Regions from separate parts of the Cryobacterium sp. M23 genome, predicted to be linked through region 2. Evidence: predicted binding sites of a transcription regulator. Region 2 holds the regulator's gene; each other region holds the start of a gene.
What was found. Region 2 encodes LexA, which represses DNA repair genes until DNA is damaged. Its sites were predicted from a motif close to TCGAACANNTGTTCGA; they were not measured.
Positions count from the first base shown of each region.

Region 1 (4,130 bases), on a different contig from region 2:
GATCCGTTGAGTCGCGGCATCAGTGTTTTCGGTCGGCATCTGCCTGGCGGGCACTCGCTGAGTCGGCAGTCGTGAGCGTCGATCCCGAGGTCTCGTCCTTGCTGGCGACTCTCGGCGTGCAGATCGACCCGGCCTTGCTTGAGCTCTCTCTCACCCACCGCTCGTACGCGTACGAGCACGGCGGCATACCCAACAACGAGCGCCTCGAATTTCTCGGTGACTCGATTCTGGGGCAGGCCGTGACGGTCATGCTCTATCGGGAGTACACGCAGCTCGACGAGGGTGACCTTGCCAAGCGCCGGGCCAGCCTGGTGTCGAGCGTTGCCCTGTCGGGCATCGCGCGCGGCATCGGATTGGGTGCGTACGTGCGCCTCGGCCGCGGCGAGATCCTCACCAATGGGCGCGACAAGTCGTCGATCCTTGCCGACACCGTCGAGGCGCTCATCGGAGCGGTCTACCTCGACTCCGGCGGAGAGACGGCGACGGCGCTCGTGCTGCGCCTGATCGAGCCGCTCCTCCGTGACCCAGGGCACTTCGGAGTGTCCATGGACCCCAAGACGAGCCTGCAGGAAGCCGCGGCTCGCCTGGGAACCGGGGTTCCCGTGTATTCCATCGCGGAAAGCGGACCCGATCACTCCAAGATCTTCATCGCCACCGTCACTGTGGGTGACGTCAGTGCGGTCGGCGGGGGCACGAGCAAGAAGCACGCCGAGATGGCCGCCGCGCTCGACGCCTGGACGCGCCTCAGCACTCCCTGAGCTGCTGTCAGGCCGTGACGCTGAAAGGCTCGCATGCCCGAACTTCCTGAAGTGGAGGTCGTTCGCGCCGGCCTGGCGCCGGCCGTAACCGGCGCCGTGATCGCCGGTGTCGAGGTCTTCGAGCCACGATCCCTGCGTCGCCATGACTCCGCGAGCGGGTATTTTGCCGACCTGTTGCAGAGGCGGGGCGTGCTCGCCGCCGTCCGCCGGGGTAAGTTCCTCTGGCTGCCGCTGGATTCCGGGCGCGCCCTGGTCGTGCACCTCGGAATGAGTGGTCAGGTGCTGCTGCGCAGCCCCGGATCGGACACGGACCGGCACCTGCGCATCCGTTTGCAGATCGAGCACCCGGAACACGGCGAGCTGTGGGTCAACTTCGTCGACCAGCGCATCTTCGGCAGTATGGCCGTGGACTCGATGCAGCCCACCCGCGACGGGCTGACGGCCGGGTACTCCGGGCTCGCAGGCGGCGCGACCGGGGCGGACGGACTGGCCGGTTCAGGCCTGGGCTGGTCGGGGCTGATCCCGTCGCAGGTGGCGCACATCGCGCGCGACCCGCTGGATCCGGGCTTCTCGGCGCCGCTCTTCCTGGCTGCCCTGGCCCGCAAGAAGACCGGGATCAAGCGCGCCCTGCTCGACCAGACCCTGATCAGCGGCATCGGGAACATCTACGCCGACGAGGCCCTTTTCGAGGCCCGGGTGCACTACGAGCAGCCGGCAGACTCCCTGTCGCCCGCGAAGGGGCGGGCGCTGCTCGGCGCGGTCCGCAGCATCCTGAACCGGGCCCTGGCCGAGGGCGGCACCAGTTTCGATGCGCAATACGTGAACGTGAATGGTCAGTCCGGGTATTTTTCGCACCGCCTCAACACGTACGGCCGGCAGGGTCTACCGTGCCCCCGCTGCGGCACACTGCTCGTGCGGCAGCAGTTCATGAACCGCAGTTCACACCTCTGCCCGCGATGCCAACGGCTGCGCTGAGGCTCGCTGCCCGCGAGAAGCCTGCCTGTCGAACAAAAATACGAAAGTCTTTCGAATATCAAGTGAATAACTCTCGACTTTAATTACCATCTTTGCTAACCTCGGACCATGACAACCACCGCAGATGACCTCAGAGCGGCAACGGATGCCGTCGCCCGCCCGGGCTCGTCCTGCGCCGACTATGAGCACCTCGCCGACGCCGCGGTGCTGGCCGGTCAGAAGCAGATCGCGGCCGCCCGCCGCCTCCTCGACACCCGATCCGCGTGGATGGCGGCGACCATCGCCCGGCGTTCCCGGCCCGAACTCGGCCATTCAGGTCTGGCCGCGCAGCAGGGATTCCTCTCGCCCGAGGCGCTGATCCAAAAGGTGACGGGCTCGACCAAGACCGACGCGTTCAAACTGGTCGCGGTCGGCACGATGATGGCCGATGCCGAGGCGGCACAGGCGCGCGTCGAGGCGGCCGTGGAGTCGCCGGACGCTGATGCCGCCGAGGTTGCGGAGTTCGTTGCGAAGGTGCCCTGGCAGGCGCCGATCGCCCGCGCGGTCACCAGTGGCGCTCTCTCCGTCGACGCGGCCGAGTCGATCCGTTTTGGTCTCGGCCAGATCGACGCGGCGGTCACCGCCGACAAGCTCACCGAAGCCCTGACCCTGCTTCTTGTCGAGGCGTCGACGCTGAACACTGACCAGGTCTTCAGACTCGCGCGGCGCATGCGCGACCGCCTCGACGAGGCCGGCATTGCCGCCCGGGAGAAGCAGACCCACGACGACCGGTTCCTGAAGGTCTACCGGCTCGGCAACGGCAAGGTGCGTCTGAATGGCCTCTTCGCGACCGAAGACGGCGAGTTCGTGCTCTCCGTCTTCGACCCGATCACCAGCCCTCGCCGCGGCGGGGTGCGCTTCGTCGACAAGGCGAAAGCCGCGTGGGCCACACGCATGCAGGACGACCCCCGCACCACGGACCAGATCGCCGCCGATGCCCTCGTGCAGCTGCTGAAGATCGCCGGCGAGGCCGATCAGGGCCGGGTGTTCGGCGGTCACCGCCCTTCGGTGCGGGTCATCGTGACCGAAAAGGCCGTCAAACCGCGCCAGCCGGGAGCCCTGAAGTCCGAGGCCACGGGCAGATCGAAGGCAACCCCGAGCCGATCTCGCAGGAAACGATCGACCGGCTCCACTGCGACACCGGAACCCGAAGCCTCCAGTTCGACGACACCGGGCAGATTATCGACGTCGGCGGTGACGAACGACTCTTCACCGAGGCACAGCGCGCCGCCATGGGAGTGCGCGACGGCGGGTGCCGGTGGGTGGACTGCGACAGATCACCCGCCTGGACTGAAGCACACCACATCACTGAGTGGTTGAAAGACAACGGCTACACGGACCTCGCCGACGGGGTATTGCTCTGCCACCCGCACCACCTGTTGCTGCATAACCGGCACTGGACGATCATTCGCACTGGAACCGACTACTGGCTCCGGCCACCGGTCGAAGTCGACCCGGACCAAACCCTGATCGCGCTGCCGAGCAAGCGAGCGTCGCACTGAGCCGGGGCGGACTGCGCTGGCCGCCTCTGCTACGTTTGCCGGCTTTGCCCTCTTTGCTGGCTTTGCGGTCTTTTGTTCTTTGGCTTTGGGCTTTTGGTTGTCGGGTCTTGGGATCTGGGTCTTGGGATCTGGGTCTTTGGCTCTGGGACTCAGGGCTCGGGGATTCAGGGCTCGGCAGGCTCGAGGGCCGGAGGGCCGGGTTAGAGGGCGTCGCGGCGCCAGGCTCCCTCGTAACCGAGCGGCACGAAGCCGATGGCCTCGTTGACCGTGAGCATGTGCCGGTTCTCCTCAGCGTTATAGGTCAACACCGACGGATGCCCGGGGCGCTCCGCCGCGAGCAGCTCGAGGTTCGCCACCTTCAGCAGCATCCCCAACCGGCGGCCGCGGTGCTCGCGCAGCACCAGAGTGTCCTCCTGGCTGACCGCGCGGCGGGACTCCGCCGGCACCTCCAGCTCGGTGAATCCCACGAGGTGGCCGCTCGGGCCATGCAGCACCGCCGAGGTCAGCGCCGTGCGCCTGCCGGCGGCAGCCTTCTGCTCCTCCTGCATGACGCGCTCGGGCGTCCAGAGCTGCTCCGGTTCGGCAAGGCCGGCGCTCGGGGCATCCGTGCTCATGCGCGTGTAGAGCACCGCCAGATCGGGCAACCATTCCGGCGGGGTGCGATCGACCCACTGCAGCACTGCATAGTCCGGACCCGCGTGCGCGGCGGCGGCGTCGCGCAGTCGGCGTAGCTGCGTGGGATCCACCGGCAGGGTAAGCCGGCTGGCGCGCACGACCTGCTCGAGGAGGTAGCCGCGGCCCTGAAGGAACCGAACCTCGGGGTTGCCGAGCGGAACCGAACCGAACCCGGTGGGGG
Region 1 is NZ_PJJV01000081.1:172,684-176,813, forward strand. Features, by position in the region: gene rnc (ribonuclease III) at 72-758, shown strand; gene CXY82_RS15430 (Fpg/Nei family DNA glycosylase) at 792-1,733, shown strand; gene CXY82_RS15435 (DUF222 domain-containing protein) at 1,842-3,092, shown strand; gene CXY82_RS15440 (hypothetical protein) at 3,089-3,274, shown strand; gene CXY82_RS15445 (GNAT family N-acetyltransferase) at 3,475-4,130, opposite strand, start outside.
Region 1: a site for LexA is predicted at 1,762-1,777, ahead of CXY82_RS15435 (DUF222 domain-containing protein). Genes of this name have one in related genera too.

Region 2 (4,130 bases):
CCTCGTGCGGGGAAGCGTGCCGGCGGAGACCCCCGGACTGGACACGACCACTCTCGTGGCCGGCATCATTGACGGCCACAATATCTGGCGCGGCGACCTGGCCGCCGCCTTCGACACGGCGGCCGGCCTGGTCCGCCTCTCGCCGCGGATCTCGGTTTCCACCTCAACCTCGCTGCTGCACGTTCCCCACGACGTCGACGATGAATCGGCGCTGGACGACGACCTGAAGAGCTGGCTGGCCTTTGCGGATCAGAAGGTCGCGCAGGTTGCCACACTCGCCCGCGGCCTCAGTCTGGGTCGCCGTGCCATCGAGACCGACCTCTCTGCGGCCTCCGCGGCCCTCGACGCGCGGGGGGTGGCTCCCGGAGTCCACGATGGCGCCGTTCGGGTGCGCGCCGACGCGCTCGCTCCGGGCGACTTCACCCGGGGCGCCTACGCAGACCGAGTGGCAGCCCAGGAGATGGCCCTCGGGCTGCCGTTCCTGCCGACGACCACGATCGGATCCTTCCCGCAGACCGGGGACATCCGTCGGGCCAGGGCGCAGCTGGTACGGGGGGTGCTGAGCACCGAGGAATACCGGGACCTGATGCGCGCCGAAATCCGTCGGGTCGTCGCGTTGCAGGAAGACATCGGCCTCGACGTGATCGTGCACGGGGAGCCGGAACGCAACGACATGGTGCAGTACTTCGCCGAGAACCTGGACGGCTTCGCGGTCACCGAGAACGGCTGGGTGCAGTCCTACGGCAGCCGGTGCGTGCGCCCGTCGATCCTCTGGGGTGACGTGTCCCGACCGCGGCCCATCACGGTCGAGTGGTCGGCGTTCACGCAGGGGCTGACGCCCAAGCCCGTCAAGGGGATGCTCACCGGTCCGGTCACGATCCTCGCGTGGTCGTTCGTGCGCGACGACCAGCCGCTGGGCGAGACGGCCAGGCAGGTGGCCCTGGCCCTCCGGGACGAGATCGCCGACCTGGAGACGGCCGGCATCCAGATCGTCCAGGTCGACGAGCCCGCGCTGCGGGAGCTGCTGCCGTTGAAGCAGAAGGACCAGGCGGAATACCTCGACTGGTCGGTGGGGTCCTTCCGCCTGGCGACGGCCGGTGCGGCCGTGGCCACCCAGATCCACACCCACCTCTGCTACTCGGAGTTCGGGGTGGTCATCGACGCGATCCGCAACCTGGACGCCGATGTGACCAGCATCGAGGCGGCACGCTCTCGCATGGAGGTGGTGGGCGATATCCGGTCCCAGGGCTTCGACCACGGTATCGGCCCGGGAGTGTGGGACATCCACTCGCCGCGTGTGCCGAGCGTATCCGAACTCACCGACCTGCTCGAGCGCGCCGCGGCAGCCATCCCGGCCACCCGGCTCTGGGTGAACCCCGACTGCGGCCTCAAAACCCGCGGCTACGCCGAAACCGTCCAGTCCCTGCACAACATGCTCGCCGCCACCCGCATCCTCCGCGCCCGCCTGACCTCCTCCGTCTCCGCCTGACCCCGCCTCCACCCACACAAAAGCCGGGCACGACACCAAAAACAGTGTTCGTGCCCGGCCCACACGACCCGGATCACAAGACCCGACCGAAATAACCATGGTGACTCAACGCACGCGCGTCTCCACGACGCTGGTCGAAACCGTCGAGACCAAGAGTCGGACTGAAGTGCTGAAGTGCTGAAGTGCTGATGTGCTGTAGTGCTGATGCCCTAAACCGACCGCAGCACTGCCACAACCTTCCCCAGAATCTCGGCGTGATCGCCGACGATGGGTTCGAAGTTGGTGTTGCGGGGCAGTAGCCAGGTGTGCCCGTCGCGCTGGCGGAAGACCTTGACGGTTGCCTCGTTGTCGAGCATGGCTGCAACGATTTCACCGTTTTCGGCGGTCTTCTGCTGCCGCACGACGACCCAGTCGCCGTCCATTATCGCGGCGTCGATCATCGATTCGCCCGACACCTTGAGCATGAACAGGTCGCCCTTGCCCACCAGCTGGCGGGGTAGCGGGAAGATCTCGTCGATCTGCTGTTCGGCGGTGATCGGGATGCCGGCGGCGATTCGACCGACAAGCGGAACCATGGCGGCGTCGCCGACCTGCACTCCGGTGTGGAAACTCTCCGAGGCTCCGGCCGTCGTGTCTTCGGGCGACTGCGGAATCTCGATGAGCACCTCCAGTGCTCGGGGACGGTTCGGGTCTCGGCGGAGGTAACCGCTCAGTTCCAGCTGGTTGAGCTGGTGGGTGACGCTCGACAGTGACGACAGGCCGACGGCGTCGCCGATCTCGCGCATGCTCGGCGGATAGCCGCGTTGGCTGACCGAGCGCTGGATGACGTCGAGGATGGCGAGCTGCTTCTCGCTGAGGCTCTTGCGCCGTCTGGTGCCGCCCTTGTCGCGGGGACCGCTGGTGTTCTGTGCCACGTTCGTCGCTCCTCGTTTTGATTGATGCGCTGGCGGCAAACAGCGAATGCCGCCGATTCACGCGAATGTCGGGGGTGCCTGATTGAGTGTCAATCAACAATCGAAACTGTATCCGCGTTGAGCCCATTAAACAAACATGTATTCGAGTGGGTCGGAGTAAATATTTCAGAAACTACCGAATAAAGCTTGATTGTTCGAATAATCGAATATACATTCGGAACATAAGTTCGCATCCGGCTCTCCCGGCCGAGAGTCGGATGCGTCTTCTCACAGGAGGTATGACATGAGCACTGCACTTGAACGAGGCGCCCCCATCGCGACCGGACGCACCCGGCTCCGACTCACCCGGCGCGGTCGCGTCGTTTTCACGTCCCTGGCTGCCTTTCCGCTCGTAGCCGTGGCCCTGGTCGTCACCCTCAACGGAGGCATCGCCGCCGCCGAGAACTCGACCGTCGCTCGCGTGGCCACGGCCTTCGACCACGTCACTATCAAGTCGGGGCAGTCGCTCTGGCAACTTGCCGAGACAATCGCGCCCACGTCCGATCCGCGCGAGGTGATCGCCGAGATTGTGAGCCTCAACCAGCTGCCGTCCGACAGCGTGCAGCCCGGTCAGCGGCTGGCGCTTCCGAACGACCTGTGAACTACCCGCGGCGAGCCCCCGCCGGTTTCACCCCGGTAACATGGGGGGAGTGACCAGTCTCAACGATCTTCCCCTTCGCGATAATCTGCGCGGACTCACTCCCTATGGGGCGCCGCAGTTGCACGTGCCGGTGGCTCTCAACGTGAACGAGAACACCCACGGCATCCCGGCTGAGGTGGCGCAGGACATCGTGGCGGCGTTGGCTCTGGCGGTCACGACCGTGAACCGATACCCCGATCGGGAGTTCACCGAGCTGCGGGATTCCCTCGCCCGTTATCTTGGTCACGGCCTCACCCGAAAGAACATTTGGGCCGCCAACGGTTCCAACGAGGTTCTTCAGCAGGTGCTGCAGGCTTTCGGCGGCCCGGGTCGGTCCGTGCTCGGCTTCGCGCCGACCTACTCCATGTACCCTCTGCTCGCCTCCGGCACCGGCACCCGCTGGATCGCGGGTGGTCGTGACGCAAAGTTCGAACTCTCCCCGGCCACGGCGCTCGAGTGGGTCGACCGGGTTGCCCCTGACGTCGTCTTCCTCTGCTCGCCGAACAACCCCACCGGCACGCCCCTGTCCCTGGAAACGATCGAGGCCGTCTACGATGCGAGCGACGGCATCGTCGTCGTCGACGAGGCGTACGCCGAGTTCGGGACGGATGACGCGCCAACCGCCCTGAGCCTGCTTCCCGGCCGGGAGCGCCTGCTGGTGTCCCGCACCATGAGCAAGGCGTTCGCCTTCGCCGGTGTGCGCGTCGGCTATCTGGCCGCCGATCCCGCTGTGACGGATGCCCTCCGCCTGGTTCGTCTGCCCTACCACCTGTCCGCGCTCACGCAGGCTGCCGCGGTCGCCGCGCTCGTCCACACGCCCGCGATGCTTGCCATGGTCGACGACATCCGCGGGCAGCGGGACCGCATCGTGAGCGAACTGGCCCGGCTTGGCTACACTCCGCTGCGCAGTGCGAGCAACTTCGTGCTGTTCGGCGGCGTTGAGGACCCTCGGGCCACCTTCGAGGCGCTGCTGGCGGAAGGCATCCTTGTGCGCGACGTCGGCATCCCGGGCCACCTGCGGGTCAGCGCCGGCACCGAGGCCGAGACC
Region 2 is NZ_PJJV01000062.1:27,682-31,811, reverse strand. Features, by position in the region: gene metE (5-methyltetrahydropteroyltriglutamate--homocysteine S-methyltransferase) at 1-1,489, shown strand, start outside; gene lexA (transcriptional repressor LexA) at 1,699-2,403, opposite strand; gene CXY82_RS05950 (LysM peptidoglycan-binding domain-containing protein) at 2,687-3,043, shown strand; gene CXY82_RS05945 (histidinol-phosphate transaminase) at 3,093-4,130, shown strand, end outside.

Region 3 (4,130 bases), on a different contig from region 2:
GATGACGCCGCAGGGGTGCACGGAGATGTGCCGGGGAAGCCGGTCGAGTTTGGCGGTCAGGTCGACCAGCAGGTCGAGCTGCGAGGAGGCGCGCACCTCGGCGGCCAACGGCTCGAGCTCGGGCTTCTCGGCCAGGGCGCGGCGGAAGTCGCGCGCGTTGAAGCGCCACATCTGCTTGGCCACCGCGGCCACCTGCTCGTGATTCATGCCGAGGGCCAGGCCGGCGTCGCGCACGGCCCCGCGGCCGCGGTAGGCGTTCGTCATGGACATCAGCGACACCCGATCGCTGCCGAAGGTGTCGAAGAGCGTGCGATAGACGTCGTGCCTTCTGGCGGACTCGACGTCGAGGTCGATGTCGGGCAGGGTCTGCCGCTCGGGGGAGAGGAACCGCTCCCAGAGCAGCCCGTTGGAGATGGGCTCGACGGAGGAGGTGTGCAGGGCGTAGTTGAGCACCGAGCCCACCCCGGACCCGCGCGCCTGGATGCGGATGCCCATCTCCCGGATGATGTCCGCCACCCGGGCGACGGTGAGGAAGTAGCCGGCGAAACCGAGGTGCTCCACCGTCTTCAGCTCGTGCACGAGACGTGCGTGCGCAGCATCCGCCAGCGACCGGCCCGCCGGCGACGTGACGGGGTAGCGGTCGTCGATGCCGGCCCGGGCCCGGGCGTGCAGCTCGGTCAGCGGGTCGCCGCTGACGCCGATGATGCGTGCCTCCGGCATGCGCGGGCGACCCAGGCCGATGTCGGAGTCCGGGTCGAGGCTGCACCGCTCGGCAAGCTGCTCGGTGTCGCGGAACAGTCGGTCGACGGCGCCGTCGTCGTGCAGCCCGGCGTCGACGACCATGCGCGCCACCTGCCTCATGGCGACTTCGGGTTTCAGCCAGGCCTGGCCGTTGGTCTGCAGCTGCTCCAGGTTCGCCAGCGCCGTCAGGGTGCGGGCCGCGTCGGCCAGGTCGGCGGTGACGGCCTCGTCGGGGGTGCCGTAGCGCACGGCGTTGGTGAGCACGGCGGGCAGCGCGGCGTGCTCGAAGAGGGCGAGCATGCGGGTGGCCGGCGTCACGCTGCCGGGAGTCCCCGGCGCCGCCAGATGGCAGACGATTTCACCCACCACCGACTGCGGCGGCAGGGCGCGCAGCCACGCGGTGAGGCAGGCCCCGGCCGCGTCGGTGTCGCGGCGCTCGACCGATTGGCCCACATCGGAGGTAGGGCCGAGCAGCACGGTGAGGCAGCGCAGTCCGGCCAGCTCGGCGAGGTGCGAGCGGGCGATGCTGGGGCGCCCCGACGCGCTGTGCGCGGCGCTGTTGTGGGCGGCGCTGACCGCGCGGCAGAGGGCCGCATAGCCACGACCGTTCATATCACCATGGGCGAGCACCACGATCCGGCCCAACGGATGCCCGTCGTCGTCGTGCACCGCGAGGTCGGCGCCCAGCCCCGGCCGGATGCCCGCGGCCGCGCAGGCGCGCACGTGCTTGACCGCGCCGTAGAGACCGTCCCGGTCGGTGAGGGCCAGGAAGGAGCCGTTCTGCGCCTGCGTCTGCTCCACCAGCGCCTGGGGGAGAGTGACCCCGAAGTGCGTGGAGTAGGCGCTCGCGACGTGGAGGTGTGCGAACATGTGTGTACTCCTCTGGCGGGCAGGTCGACGGGTGATAGATAGAACAAATGTTCGATGTAGGGAGTGTACGTCACACGGCCGACACGCGCTACCGGCAGTCTGGCTAGGCTAGGTGGCTCAGCCGTCGTTCGCCTCGTTTGGAGATCTCCATGACCACGCCCACTTCGTCCTGGACGGACTATCTCGGCCGTGCCGCCATCCGCTCCGGTCAGGCCCTGCTGGTCCTCGCGCTGCTGGTGGTGGCCATCTACGGGATCACGCAGCTCAAGCTGGTCTTCACCCCGCTCCTGATCGCCCTGATCGTGGCGTCGGCGCTGCGCCCCTTCATGCGGTTCCTGCTGGCCCGCGGGGCGAACGAATCCCTTGCCGCGGCGATCACCCTGATCTTGAGCGTCGCGGTCTTCGGTGGCGTCGTCACCCTCGTGGTGTTCGGCATCCGTGGCGAGTGGGACACCCTCTTCACCTCGGCCAGCGAGGGGCTCGACAGCATGCAGGAACTGCTCACCAGCGGCACGCTGCCGATCGATTCCGCTCAGATCGATTCGGTGCGCGAGTCGGTCATCGACTTCGCCACCAGCAGCCAGTTCGGGTCCGGGGCCCTGGTCGGGGTCTCCGTGGCCGCCGAGATCGTGGCCGGCGTGGTGCTCGGCCTCGTCGTGCTCTTCTATTTCCTGAAGGACGGCCCCCGCATTTGGAGCTTCCTCATCCAGCCGCTCGCGGGCAAGCGGCACGAGCGGGCCGTACGCGTCGGCGTGAGCAGCGTCGAGGTATTCGGCAACTACGTGCGCGGCACGGCGATCGTCGCGTTCGTCGACGCCCTGTTCATCGGGATCGGACTGTGGATCCTGCAGGTTCCGCTGGCGCTGCCGCTCGCCGTCATCGTCTTCGTCGGCGCCTTCATCCCCATCGTCGGGGCGACGGCCGCCGGCATCCTGGCCGCACTGGTGGCCCTCGTCACGAACGACCTGACCACCGCCATCATCGTGGTCGCGATCGTGGTCGCAGTCAACCAGCTCGAGGGCAACTTCCTGTCCCCGGTGGTGCTCGGCAAGTCACTGCGCCTGCACGGCCTGGTGATCCTGCTGGCACTGACGGCCGGCACGATCCTGGGCGGCATCGTCGGCGCGGTCATCTCGGTGCCGATCGCCGCCGTGGGCTGGGCCGTCATCAAGGCCTGGAACGCTCCCACGCCGCCGGTTCCGGTAACGCCGGTTCCGGTGCCGCCGGTCGCGCCGGTTGAATCGGCCCCGCCTGCCCCGCCTGCCCCGCCGCTCGGGGCGGCCGGCGCGAAACCCTAGCCGATGCGCGCCAGGTTCGGTGTTGAACCAATTCGACGGAGATTCTCGTTCACAACTGCCTTTTCGGAGTTTTCAGGGCCGATTCGGGCAGAATCTCCGTCGAATTCGTTCGGGCGAGCGGTGATCAGCTGAAGGCGGAGATGCCGGTCACGGCCCGGCCGACCAACAGCGCGTTGATCTCGTAGCTGCCCTCGTAGGAGTAGATCGCCTCGGCGTCGGCGAAGATCTTGGCCATCTCGTACCGGGTGCTGATGCCGTTGCCGCCGAGCAGACCGCGGCCCAGGGCCACCGTTTCGCGCATCCGGGTCGTGCAGGTCGCCTTCGCGAGGGCCGCCTGGTCCATCGTGAGCCGCCCGCTCTCCTGCAGTCGCGCCATCTGCACCATCAGCGACAGCGACAGGGTGGCGTTGCCGATCATGCGGGAGAGCTGCTCCTGCACCAGCTGGAAGGATGCGATGGGCATGCCGAACTGGCGCCGCTCCAATGCATAGGCGCGGGCCACGTCGAAGGCGGCGAGCTGCTGGCCGACCGCCTGCCACGACACCCAGATCCGCGAGTTCCGGAGCAGCACGTTCGTGTCCTGAAAGCTCCGGCTGCCCGGCAGCCAGTTCGTGTACGGGATCCGCACCTCCGTGAGGGTGATGTCGGCGTTCTGCACGATCCGCACCGCGATCTTGTTCTCGATCGGGGTGGCCGTGAACCCGGGCCGCTCCGTCTCGACGATGAATCCCTTGATCTGCCCGTCCGCGGTGTCCCGGGCCCAGACCAGCACGTAGTCGGCCATGGCGCCGTTGCCGATCCAGCGTTTGGTGCCGTTGAGCACCCACTCGTCGCCGCTGCGGGTGGCCGTGGTCTCCATCATGCGGGAGATGTCGGAGCCGTGTTCCGGTTCCGTCAGGGCGAAGGCCCCGATCTTATCCAAGGCCAGGAGGCCCGGCAGCAGACGTTCCCGCTGCTCGGGTGAGCCGAGCTCGTCGATGGCGGCGGCGAACAGCTCGTGGTGCACGCCGTAGAACGTGGAGATCGAGGTGTCGGCCCGGGTCAGCTCCATCTGCAGCAGCCCCGTGAGCAGATGGCTGGTCGCGGCAGCACCGGTCGCGGCGAGGTTCTGCGCGGCGAGGCGGGGCAGCAGCTCGAACGGGAACGCGGCGCGGTTCCAGTAGTCCACGGCGAGAGGGCGCACCTCGGCCTGATAGAACGATCGCGCCGCGGCCAGCCGCG
Region 3 is NZ_PJJV01000063.1:25,465-29,594, forward strand. Features, by position in the region: gene CXY82_RS06240 (DNA polymerase III subunit alpha) at 1-1,611, opposite strand, end outside; gene CXY82_RS06245 (AI-2E family transporter) at 1,761-2,909, shown strand; gene CXY82_RS18535 (3-hydroxyisobutyryl-CoA hydrolase) at 3,034-4,130, opposite strand, start outside.
Region 3: a site for LexA is predicted at 1,651-1,666, ahead of CXY82_RS06240 (DNA polymerase III subunit alpha). Genes of this name have one in related genera too.